Ancylobacter polymorphus: one gene and its partner. Each later gene encodes a partner of the first gene's protein in a complex. Links are inferred from orthologs where the notes say so. Each region holds a gene or a part of one and is shown on either strand. Other genes may lie near its edges.

Region 1 (6,111 bases):
CCGGGCTGGTGAGTTAGTCGGCTTAATATATCCTGACGGCCGATGCTCGTCGCGCCGACGACGAAGAGAGCCAGTGCCCACGCACCGGTAACCCCCACCCTGTGAACGCGCGCTGAGAACCGCATGTCCGCCCGTCGCCTTAACGCCACTCGACCCGTCGGAAGCCTCCGCGTGCCCGCTTTGCCACAGGCAAGGGCGGGTGCGTCCGGCCTCTTAGTTGTCGCGCATTAACCTTGCCCGACCGTTAATGACGCTTTGGGAAACGCGGGCATGTGCTCGTCAGGTGGGGCGGGGGGCGGCCGCGCGGCGCAGGCGGTCGGCGATCGCCTCCCCGAGTCCGTGGCCGGGCAGAGGCACCACGGCGATGCCGCATGCGCCTACACGGTCGAGATCGCGCAGGAAGGCGAACAGGTTGGCCGCCGCTTCCACCAGGTCTCCGGCCGGGCTGAGATCGCGCACCACGGCCGCCCTTTCGCTACCGGAGGGGCGGGCGCCGGCGAACGTGAGCAGGGCTTCGCCCGGCAGCACCTCCTGCGCGCCCAGCCGCACCGGCACGGAAGGGGCATAATGCGACGCCAGCATGCCGGGGGCGAGCGGGGCGTCGTCATTGGCCACACCCTCGGCGGCGCGATCGGCGAGGGAGCCCTTGAGCGCCGCTTCAATCGCCTCGCGCGGCAGGCCGCCGGGCCGCAACATCACGGGGCTTTCCCCCGTGCAGTCGAGAATGGTGGATTCGACCCCGACCGAGCAGGGGCCGGCGTCAAGAATCAGATCGATGCGTCCGTCGAGATCGGCATAAACATGTGCCGCCGTGGTGGGAGACACATGGCCGGAGCGGTTGGCGCTGGGAGCGGCGATGGGGCGACCGGCGGCCGTCAGCACCGCCTGCGCCACCGGGTGTGCCGGCACCCGCAGGGCGACACTGGCGAGGCCGGCGCGTGCAAGGGCGCAAGTCGCCTCCTCCAGCGCCGGCACAACCAGAGTCAGCGGGCCCGGCCAAAAATGGCGGGCAAGCGTATCCGCGGCCGGGGTAAGGAGGCCGACATGACGTGCCGCCGCGAGGTCCGGCACATGGGCTATCAGCGGGTTGAAGCTCGGCCGCCCTTTGGCAGCATAGAGATTTGCAACAGCGCGGGGATCGGTCGCGTCGCAGGCGAGGCCGTAAACGGTTTCCGTCGGCAGTGCCACCAGCCCGCCGGCGCGCAGCAGGCGCGCGGCTTCGGCGATGCCGGCGGCGTCCGCCGGGATGACGCGTGTCATGCGCACGGCCATCTCCGTTTCGTCGCTGCTTTTCTCGTCCACCGCTTGCATCTCCCGCTCAGGCGCGCTCCGATAGGACGTCACGCCGGGCCGGTCAACGGCGGGTCCGGTTCGCTCCCGCGCGCTGGGTCTGCCCGGAATCCGCAGGCGCAAGGCTGGCCCCCCACGGCGCCGTGGCATATCGTCCACCAGCCGCCGGGCCTGAACAATGAACGGCCGGAACGACCAAGGACGCCAAAGGAACGCCATGACCACGCTGCTGATCGCCCACGACGCCTGCCTTGACCATGTCACGCCCTCCGGTCATCCCGAGCGGCCGGATCGGGTGCGGGTGCTGAACCGGGTGTTCGAGGGCGAGCAGTTCGCCACGCTGGCGCGCGAGCAGGCGCCGGTGGCCGCGCGCGAGGACATTGTGCGGGTGCATCCCGAAGATTACGTCGCCGCGCTGGAAGAGGCGATGCCGGATGAAGGCATGGTGCGGATCGACGGCGACACGGTGATGTCGCCCGGCACCGGCGAGGCGATCTGGCGCGGCGTCGGCGGCGCGGTGCTCGGGGTCGACGAGGTGCTGTCGGGAAAGGTGAGCAATGCCTTCGTCTCGATGCGGCCGCCCGGCCACCACGCCGAGACGCGGACCCCGATGGGCTTCTGCCTGTTCAACAATGTTGCCATCGCTGCCCGCCATGCCCAGAAGGTGCACGGCATCGGCCGTGTCGCCATCGTCGATTTCGACGTGCATCACGGCAATGGCACGCAGGAGATTTTCTTCTCCGATCCGAGCGTAATGTATGCCTCCACCCACCAGATGCCGCTCTTTCCCGGCACGGGCGCGGTGGGCGAGCGCGGCACGACCGACAACATCGTCAATGCCCCGTTGCGTTCCGGCGACGATGGCGTGCATTTCCGCGAGGCCTTTGAAAGCCGCATCCTGCCGCGCCTGCAGGCCTTCGGTCCGGAACTGCTCATCATCTCCGCCGGCTTCGACGCGCATACGCGCGACCCGCTGGGCAACATCAACCTGCTGGAAGACGATTATACCTGGGTGACCAAGAAGCTGATGGACATTGCCGACAAGCATTGCGGCGGCAAGATTGTCTCGGTGCTGGAGGGTGGCTACGACCTCGAAGGTTTGGCGCGCTCCGCCTCTGCCCATGTCATGGCGCTGATGCGCGGCTGACCGCGAAGGGGTGAGTGCGGCGCGTGCGCCCTGTATAAGGAACGCGACTCATCTCAAGGAGAACGCGATGACCGACGCGGCGGACGTGAACGCGCTGAGCTTTGAAAAGGCGCTCGCGGAACTGGAGACCATCGTCGCCAAGCTCGAGGGCGGCAATGTCCCGCTGGAGGAGTCGATCGCGCTCTATGCCCGCGGCGAGGCACTGAAAGCCCGCTGCGATGCGCTGCTCAAGGACGCCGAGGCGCGGGTCGAAAAGATCACCCTCGGCGCCGATGGCCGCCCGTCCGGCACCCAGCCGCTGGACGGTGAGTAAGCCGGACCCTCAGCGCGAGGCACTGCCCATGGCTGTGCGCCTGCGCGCCCATCATCTGCTCTGTGTGCTGACCTTTGTCGGCAGGGGATACACGCCCGCCTTCACCGCCAATTATCGGCGCGTCGTTGCCCGCCTGAACGCGGGAGAGCCGGCCGAGCTTGTTGAGGGGCCGGATGATATCTGCGCGCCGATGCTCAAGGAGCAGGGCTCCCATTGCCGCACGGAGAGCGTGGCGCAGCGCGATGCGCAGGCCCGCGCCGCACTCGCGCAACGGCTGGGCCTGATGCTGGAACAGGGCGGACGGATCGTCCTGACCGCCGAAAGGCTGACGCAGATGCGCGCGGCCTATGCTGAAGGCGCGATGCAAGCCACCTGCACCGGCTGCGAGTGGGCCGCGTTCTGCACAGACATCGCCGGGCAGGGGTTTGCGGGGACGCGGCTTGCCGGCGTGCGGATCAGCCCGCCTGCCGGTTCCGGCAGTCCGGATTGAACACCCGTACCGTCGAGGCCGGATGACGGGCCAGCGCCGTTGGCGGGCGCACCGGGCGGCGCACCAGCTCCCCCGCGCAATTGGGGCAGATGCCGCCCAGCACCGCCCTCGCGCAGTCCGCGCAGAAGGTGCATTCGAAAGTGCAGATCATCGCCTCGCGCGAGCTCGGCGGGAGATCGCGGTTGCAGCATTCGCAGCCTGGCCGAAGCTCCAGCATGAGCCCGTCCCTTCCTTCAGTAAACGCCTGGGATCAGCCGTGCCGTGCGGGCGCTGTAGGCGCGGTATTCATCGCCGAACGTGTCCAGCATCATCTTCTCTTCGCGGCCGATGCGGAAGGCGTAAAGGATGCCGAAGCCGATGAACCCCGCCGGGCCGGCGACCCAGTTCGGGATCAGGATCAGCTGCGCCAGCGCCCACAGGAAGAAGGCCGAGTACATGGGGTGGCGCACATGCCGGTAGACGCCGCCGGTGACCAGCTTGTGCGTATCCTTGATCTCCAGCGTCACCGACCAGTTCTTGCCGAGGTCCTTATGGGTGCGGCGGAACAGCCACAGCGCCGCGACGAAGGTCAACGTGCCGAGCGCGAACTGGAGGACCGAATAGGGATAATTGGCGAAATCGAACACCCGCGAGGTTGCCCACAGCAGCGGCACGATGCCGAGGCCGGCGGTGGAGCAGGAGAGCAGAATGAGCTCGCGCAGCCGGTCGCGGGCGTCGACGACGCGCTCGCGCTTCACCTTGCGTTCGAAGGGCAGGCGGATGACGTACCAGCCGATACAGCCGGCGGCCCACACGATCTTGGCGGCGAGGAGAAGGTTCATGAAGCGTCCGTTGGTTCAGGCGATCAGGGAGCCATCCGCCGCGAAGCGACCGACCGGGCCCTCCGGGCGTGAGGACAGGTCGGCGAAGGCAAGCGGGCCGAGGGCGAACATAAAATAGTCGTAGGGCGCCTTCTGCTCGTTCGCCAGCAGGAACTGGTAATGCAGCCGCATGGCGTGCCAGCGCAGCCGCCTCAGCTTGGCGTGGGTGAGCATTTCCTTGATGTTGGCGTTGCGCAGCAGGGGCTGGCTGGCTTCCGGCTGATCAAAGCTGGTTCGGCGCAGCGTCACCGGGTGGAATTTGTAGAAATTGATCGCGTCATGCCGCGCCTGATATTCGACCCAGGTAAGGCCCGGGGTCTGCGCGACACGGGCGGCCTGCCGGCGCACCTTGCCGCCCTTGGCGTGCAGGGCGAGCTTGGGAATGGTGGCGCCGCAGGTGAGCAGGTTCACCCGCGTCGGCCCCTCCGCCAGGCCAGGATAGCGGTCCAGCGCCCGGTCGATCACGCCGAGCATCAGCGTCGCCCCGAGGCTGTGGCCGACGAGGATGATCTCGTCCTGGTCGCCGGCGCGCACCGCCTCCACCAGCACCTCGGCGAAGCGGTCAAGCCTTGCATCGACCGCAGGCGTGGCATCGTGAAGATAGTCGCGGGCAAGGTCCCAGTCGTCGAGCGCCTGATGCAGCCGCCAGTCGCGCCCCGGCCGGCGGAAGAGGCCGAAGAAGGTGGCGATGCCAGCGGCGAGCGCAGCGGCCCAAGCGAGCGGGGCCGGCAGGACGAGGCCGGCGCCCCACAGCACGAGCCCGCCCGCTGCGAGCCCGGCGGTGAGGAACAGCGCGGCGATGAGATAGGGAAAGAAGAAGAAGGCGCCGTAGCGGGGGCTGGCGCGGAAATAGCCGCGCGCCGCGCCGCCGCGCAAAAAATCCCCGAGCCCGCCGAAGCCGCGCCACAGCCGCACCGGGTCGGACCGGGCATCGAGCGTCTGGATGATGTCCTCCCACCGCAGGATTCGGTAGTCGGTACGGGTCGACCAGTTTGGACCTTTCGCGTCGATCTCCCAGCGGGCATAGGGCTGCGCGCCATCGTCGAGACGGGGCGATACTTTCACCTGGACCGACCACAATGCGCCGAAGCGCTCGGCCTGATTGGCGAAGCGGCCGTGGTGATAGTCCATTTCGGTCGGGTCATGACCGGGGAAGAACAGCATCAGCCGGCGGAAGGTCCGGCCGGCCTGCGGGGCGGCGCCGGGCGCCGCGACAGCCCCATGGGCGGGGACATCGGGCGCGGGGCGCGCAGTGGCGGCCTCCGGTCCGTCATCCCTGTCCGTCGTCGCGGTGACTCGTGCTTCCATGCCACTTTTCTAGAGTAAGCCGGGGCGTGAGGCCAATGTCGTCTGGGTCTGTCCGTCCTGTCTCCACATGCGGTTGCGTGGCTGGCTGGCCTTTGCGGTCGCGCGGGCGTGCGTTGCGCCCCTCGCTATCCTTGTGTATGCCGTTGAACTTCGCTCGGCGGCGCGCGCGCCTGTGCGCGCCTCGGCGGATGTGTTTTCGGAGCCGTTCTTGACCCGTCCCTCCACGCCGCTACTCGACACGATCCGCGAGCCGGCCGATTTGCGCCGCTTGCCGGAGGAGCAGTTGCCGCAGATCGCGGCGGAACTGCGCGAGGAGATGATCGACGCGGTTTCCGTAACCGGCGGTCACCTCGGCGCCGGGCTTGGCGTGGTTGAGCTGACCGTGGCGCTGCACCACGTCTTCGACACGCCCAATGACCGGCTGATCTGGGATGTCGGGCACCAGTGCTATCCGCACAAGATTCTCACCGGCCGGCGCGAGCGCATGCGCACGCTGCGCCAGGGCGGGGGGCTCTCGGGCTTCACCAACCGGGCGGAAAGCGTCTACGATCCCTTCGGTGCCGGCCATTCCTCCACCTCGATCTCTGCCGGGCTCGGCATGGCGGTGGCGCGCGACCTCGCGGGCGAGGCCCGCAACGTGGTCTGCGTGATCGGCGACGGCGCGATGTCGGCCGGCATGGCCTATGAGGCGATGAACAATGCC
Region 2 (6,087 bases), 310 kb from region 1 along the record:
GCGCGCGCGCGGCTTCCGCGTGCTGTTCACCTCGGGCACGGTCACCTCGGCGCGCCTCGCCCAGGCGCGGCTGCCGCCCGATGTGCCGCACCAGTTCGTGCCGCTGGATTCGCCGCTGTTCCTGCGCCGCTTCCTCAAGCACTGGCGGCCGGACCTGGTGCTGCTGGTCGAGTCCGAGCTCTGGCCGAACCTCATTGTGGAAGTGAATGCCCGCGCGACGCCGCTGGTGCTGGTCAATGCGCGCATGTCGCCCTCTTCCTTCGCCAGCTGGGGCCGGGTTCCGGGCAGCGTCGCGGCGCTGCTGTCGCGGGTCGATTTGTGCCTGGCGCAGGGCCCGGACGATGGCGAGCGGCTGAAGCAGCTCGGCGCGCCGCGCGTCACCGTGACCGGCAATCTCAAATTCGACGCGCCGCCGCCCCCCGTGGACATCGCCGCCTTTGACACGCTGCGGCTGGCGACCGCCGGCCGCATCGTCTTCGTCGCCGCTTCCACCCATCCCGGCGAGGAGGAGATCGTCATCGAGGCGCATCAGCGGCTCGCCAAGGAACTGCCGAACCTGCTCACCATTCTCGCCCCGCGCCATCCTGAGCGCGGCACGGCGGTGGTTCAACTCGCTACAGCCGCCGGCTGCCCGGCGGTGCTGCGCAGCGACGGCTACCAGCCGGACAGGGGCACCGCGATCTATGTCGCCGACACGATCGGCGAGCTCGGCCTGTTCTACCGACTCGGCCCGGTGGCGCTGCTCGGCGGCTCGCTGGTGCGCCGGGGCGGGCAGAACCCGATCGAGCCGATCAAGCTCGACACGGCGATCCTGCACGGCCCGCATGTGACCAATTTCAATGCGCTCTACGACCGGCTCGACGAGGCCGGCGGCGCGCTCGCCGTCACCGATGGCCGAACGCTGGCCGCTGCGGCCTATCGGCTGCTGGCCGATCCCGCGTTTCGTGCGACGATGATCGCGGCCGGGCAGGCCACGGTGGAGAGTTTCGGCGGCGCGCTGGAGCGCACGCTCGCCGCCATCGACCCCTATCTGGTGCAGATCCAGCTGGAGAGGCACTAAGGCCATGCAGGCACCGCATTTCTGGTGGCGACGGGAACAGAGCTGGCTGGCCAAGCTGCTGGCGCCGCTCGGCGCGCTGGTGGGCGGGGTGACGCTGGCGCGGCTGCGCCGGCCGGGAACCGGGGTCGGCCTGCCGGTCGTCTGCGTCGGCAACCCCACGGTCGGCGGCGCCGGCAAGACGCCCACCGTGATCGAGATCGCCCGCCGCCTCGCTCTGCACGGCCACAAGCCGGCGGTGCTCACCCGCGGCTATGGCGGCCGGCTGAAAGGCCCGGTGCGGGTCGATCCGCTGCTGCACAGCGCGGAGGATGTGGGCGACGAGCCGCTGCTGCTGGCCCGCGCCGCGCCCACCTTCGTCGCCCGCGACCGCCTGGCCGGCGCGCAGGCGGCGGCGCAGGCCGGGGCGGACGTGCTCATCATGGACGACGGTTTCCAGAGCCCGGCGCTGGCGAAGTCGCTTTCCATCCTCGTCATCGATGCCGGGGTGGGCATCGGCAACGGGCTGTGCCTGCCGGCCGGCCCGCTGCGCGCCCCGCTCGCTCCGCAGCTGGAACAGGCGCAGGCGCTGCTGGTCATCGGCGAGGGTGCGCCCGGTGAACGCGCCGCCCGAGACGGCTATGCGGCAGGTGCCGTGGTGCTGCGCGGCCGGCTGGCGCCGGAGGCGCAGGCGGTGGCGCGGCTGTTCGGCAAGCGGGTGCTCGCCTATGCCGGCATCGGTCGGCCCGCCAAATTCTTCGAGACGCTGCGCACGCTCGGCGTGCTGCCGGTCGTGACGCGGGCCTTCCCCGACCACCATGTCTACACGGCGGCGGAGGTGGAAGAGCTGCGCGCCGAGGCGGAGAAGCTCGACCTTCTGCTCGTCACCACGGAAAAGGACGCGATGCGCCTCGCCGGCAGCGAGGTCGGCCAACCCCTCATCGAGGTGTCGGACGTGCTGCCGGTGCGCATGGCGCTGGAGCCGCAGAGCGCGCGGGCGCTGGAGCGCATGCTGGGCGGGCTGGAGGCTGGCCCGCGCGAGCCGTGAGCCGGCCTAGATCATTTCACCGTTTAACGGAAACAGTGAAATGATCTAATTCGTTGTTTTGTCGCGCTTTCTTTACGCGAACCGGTATCCACGTCGCTCGAAAACGCTCTAGCGGGATTTGACCCGGTCCGGATGCAGCCGCGCCAGCACCGCTTCCGGCGTGGCATAGGCTTCCTGCAGGTCCACGCTCCAATAGCGCAGCTCGTCGAGCGGAATGGCTTCGCCAGTGACGGCGCAGCGCACGAATGTGCCGGGACGCACGACACGGAAGTCGCCGTCGAGATAACGCACTTCGGCTTCACCCGAGGTGGGGAATCGTTCGAAGCGGTTCATGGTCCCGCTCCTCCTGTCGGTTCGGTTTCGCGCGACAATAAAGACCCGGCACGGTATCGGGCAAGCCCGCTGGGATCACCTCTGCGCGCGGCGGGGATCAACTGTCGAACAAGGTGGGTTGGCGCGGGGGCTCCGGCAAGGGCGCGGGCCGCGTCTTCGCCGGTTTGCGCCCCGGGCGGGCGGGGGAGGGCGGCGCTTCCGGCCCGGCGCCGGTGGCGGTCACCGCCACGCGGCCGTCGCGGAACTCGATTTCCAGCGCGTCGCCCGCGCCGATGCCGGCCGCCGCGTGCACCGGGGCGCCGGAGGCGTCGCGCACCAGGGCATAACCGCGTGCGAGCACGCCCTTATAGGAGAGGGCGGTGAGCAGCTTGGCGACGGCGTCGAGCCGCCCCGCGCGTTCCGCCGCCTGCTGGCGCCGGCAGCGTTGCAGCCGCACATGCAGCGCATCCAGCCGGTCGCGACCCCGCTCGCGGCGGTCGCGCAGCGCCTGGGCGATGAGGCGCAGGCGCGATTCGTCGCGGGTGAGGCGCAGCCGGTGGCGGGCGGTGTTCGCCGTCAGCCCGCGCGGCAGCCGGGCCGCGAGGTCGCCGGCCCGCTCGCGTCGGCGGGCAAGGGCGCCGGCGAGCAGCTGCGGCGTCAGCCGGCCTTCGACGCGGGTGAGGCCGAGCCGGTGCGCGCCGGCATTGGCCTTCAGCGCGCGCGGCAGGCGCTGGCCGGCGAGGTCGAGCCGCTGGCGCGGCACGGCGAGCACGGCATCCGCGCTCGGCAGCAGGCGGGCGAGGGCGCGCAGATCGGTGCGACGTCGGTCTAGCCCGCGGGCGAAGCAGGCGCGCAGCCGCGCATGCAGCCCGGCGACTTCGGCGAGGAGATCGGCGCGCACCGGCACCGCCATCTCGGCGGCGGCGGTCGGGGTGGGCGCGCGCACATCGGCGGCGAAGTCGATCAGCGTCACATCGGTTTCATGCCCGACGGCGGAAATCAGCGGAATGGCGCTCTCCGCCGCCGCGCGCACCACGCTCTCCTCGGAAAAGCCGAGCAGATCTTCCAGAGAGCCGCCGCCGCGCGCGACGATGAGCACGTCCGGGCGGGGAATCGGCCCGCCGGGGGCGAGCGCATTGAAGCCGCGAATGGCCATGCTCACCTCGGCGCCGCAGGTGTCGCCCTGCACCCGCACCGGCCACACCAGCACGTGGCGCGGAAAGCGGTCGTTCAGCCGGTGGAGAATGTCGCGGATCACCGCCCCGGTGGGCGAGGTGACGACGCCGATGACGCGGGGCAGGAAAGGCGGGCGGCGTTTGCGCTCGGGCGCGAACAGGCCCTCGGCGGCGAGGCGGTTCTTGCGCTCCTCCAGCATCGCCATGATGGCGCCGGCGCCGGCGAATTCCAGCTGCTCGATGACGATCTGGTAGGAGGACTTGCCGGGAAAGGTGGTGATGCGGCCGATGGCGACCACTTCCAGCCCTTCCTCGGGCTTCAGGCGAAGCCGGCCGAAATTGCCCTTCCACACCACGGCGTCGAGCCGGGCATTCTGATCCTTCAGGCTGAAATAGGCGTGGCCGGAGGAATGCGGCCCGCGATAGCCGGAGATTTCCCCGCGCACCCGCACATGGCCGAAGGAATCCTCCACCGTGCGCTTGAGCGCGCCGGAGAGTTCCGAGACGGTCCAGTCGGCGGCGTTGGAGACAGGCGATTCGGAGAGGCTGTCGGGCATGGGGGAGTGATAATGGGTTTTGAGCGGGGCGGAAACGGGGCGGGCCTCTCCACGTCATCCCGGCTGGAGGCGGAGCCGGAGAGCCGGGATCGCACTCCGCTGCTCCCGATCCCGGATCGGCCTGCGGCCGTCCGGGATGACGTGCCTCCCGAACGGAATCGCCACCTTGATCCCCGCCCTTCCCCGGCCTAGGTTGCGCCGCCTTTTCAGCCAACCGCCGGCTTATCCATGATCGATCCCGCTCTGCCGCCGCATATGCGCCCCGACAAGTCGTTCCAGGGGCTCATCCTCGCGCTCCATGCCTTCTGGGCGGATAAGGGCTGCGTCGTGCTGCAGCCCTATGACATGGAAGTCGGCGCCGGCACCTTCCACCCTGCCACCACGCTGCGCGCGCTGGGCCCGCTGCCGTGGAAGGCGGCCTATGTGCAGCCCTCGCGCCGGCCCAAGGATGGGCGCTACGGCAAGAACCCCAACCGGCTGCAGCATTACTACCAGTACCAGGTGATCCTGAAGCCCTCGCCCACCGACCTGCAGGACCTCTATCTCGCCTCGCTCTCGGCCATCGGCATCGACCTCAATCTGCACGATGTGCGTTTTGTCGAGGACGATTGGGAAAGCCCGACGCTCGGCGCCTGGGGGCTGGGCTGGGAGTGCTGGTGCGACGGCATGGAAGTCTCGCAGTTCACCTATTTCCAGCAGGTGGCCGGCTTTGAATGCGCCCCCGTGGCGGGCGAGCTGACCTATGGGCTGGAACGCCTCGCCATGTATGTGCAGGGGGTCGAGAACGTCTACGACCTCAATTTCAACGGCCGCGAAGGCGACGAGAAAGTCACCTATGGCGACGTGTTCCTGCAGGCGGAAGAGGAATATTCCCGGCACAATTTCGAGCATGCCGATACCGACATGCTGTTCGAGCAGTTCCGCATGGCCGAGAGCGCGGCGGCGAAATATCTCGAAGCGGGCTGGGAAGACGGCAGCAAGACCCGCCATCTGATGGCGCAGCCGGCCTATGACCAGTGCATCAAGGCCAGCCACGTGTTCAACCTGCTGGATGCGCGCGGGGTGATCTCCGTCACCGAGCGCCAGAGCTACATTCTGCGCGTGCGCGAACTGGCGAAAGCCTGCGGGGCGGCCTGGCTGGCGACGGCGGCGGGCGGCACACCGGCGGGCTGACCGCCTCTCCCAACACCGGCGCGGAGCGCGACCATGTCCAGCCTCGATGTCGCGTTGCCCGGAGGCCGCCTTCCGGCTGACGTACCGGCCGGGCGGCGCGCGCTGCTGGCCGGCGCGCTCGGCAATGCGCTGGAATGGTATGATTTCGCCGCCTATGGCTTTCTCGCCGCCATCTTCGCCAAGAATTTCTTCCCCGACAGCGACGCCTTTGTCGGGCTGATCGCCGCCTTTGGCGTGTTTGCCGCCTCCTTCGTCATGCGGCCCGTGGGCGGGGTGGTGTTTGGCCATATTGGCGACCGCTATGGACGGCGCCACGCGCTGCTCATTTCCGCCGCGATGATGACGGTCTCCACCGTCGCCATCGGCCTGTTGCCGACCTATGCCGCCATCGGTGCGGCGGCGCCGCTGCTGCTCCTGGCGCTGCGGCTGCTGCAGGGGCTCTCCATCGGCGGCGAATACACCACTTCCGCCATCTTCCTCGCCGAGAACGCGGCCCTGCGCCGGCGCGGCCTCATCGCCTCCTTCGCCGGCTGCGGCGCCTCCGGCGGCACGCTGCTCGGCTCCATGGTGGGCGCGGCCACCGCGACATTGATGAGCACGGACGACCTCGTCGCCTGGGGCTGGCGCATCCCCTTCCTGCTCGGCATCCTGCTCGGCGGTTTCACGCTCTATCTGCGCGGCTCGTCCGCGCATGGGAACGAGCCGCCGGCGCGGGCGCACCGGCCCGGCCGGCTGCCGCTGATCGAGGCCATGCGCTCGGACGGGCGGGAGATGATCCGCGCGGCG

What was found.
Region 2: the proteins of K9D25_RS03470 (region 1) and xseA are in contact, whole or in part, in a cryo-EM structure (PDB 8TXR), measured with the Escherichia coli proteins. The link is inferred for Ancylobacter polymorphus from one-to-one orthologs.

Annotation. Positions count from the first base shown.
Region 1 is NZ_CP083239.1:723,124-729,234, reverse strand. The notes cover bases 1,222-4,127. They hold K9D25_RS03470 (exodeoxyribonuclease VII small subunit), read left to right. Parts: upstream 1,222-2,504; coding sequence 2,505-2,750; downstream 2,751-4,127. Other genes in these bases: K9D25_RS03450 (hypothetical protein), read right to left, coding at 4,077-4,127; K9D25_RS03455 (protein-S-isoprenylcysteine O-methyltransferase), read right to left, coding at 3,474-4,061; K9D25_RS03460 (DUF1272 domain-containing protein), read right to left, coding at 3,206-3,457; K9D25_RS03465 (DUF1284 domain-containing protein), read left to right, coding at 2,779-3,240; K9D25_RS03475 (histone deacetylase family protein), read left to right, coding at 1,508-2,437. Also shown: K9D25_RS03485 (cell wall hydrolase), read right to left, coding at 1-125; more of K9D25_RS03480, read right to left, coding at 280-1,221; more of K9D25_RS03450, read right to left, coding at 4,128-5,408; dxs (1-deoxy-D-xylulose-5-phosphate synthase), read left to right, coding at 5,617-6,111. UniProt on the Escherichia coli protein: Bidirectionally degrades single-stranded DNA into large acid-insoluble oligonucleotides, which are then degraded further into small acid-soluble oligonucleotides.
Region 2 is NZ_CP083239.1:1,030,432-1,036,518, reverse strand. The notes cover bases 1,822-4,703. They hold xseA (exodeoxyribonuclease VII large subunit), read right to left. Parts: upstream 4,129-4,703; coding sequence 2,515-4,128; downstream 1,822-2,514. Other genes in these bases: K9D25_RS04825 (glycine--tRNA ligase subunit alpha), read left to right, coding at 4,357-4,703; K9D25_RS04835 (DUF2093 domain-containing protein), read right to left, coding at 2,193-2,417; lpxK (tetraacyldisaccharide 4'-kinase), read left to right, coding at 1,822-2,084. Outside these bases: K9D25_RS04845 (3-deoxy-D-manno-octulosonic acid transferase), read left to right, coding at 1-1,060; more of lpxK, read left to right, coding at 1,065-1,821; more of K9D25_RS04825, read left to right, coding at 4,704-5,301; K9D25_RS04820 (MFS transporter), read left to right, coding at 5,335-6,087. UniProt on the Escherichia coli protein: Bidirectionally degrades single-stranded DNA into large acid-insoluble oligonucleotides, which are then degraded further into small acid-soluble oligonucleotides.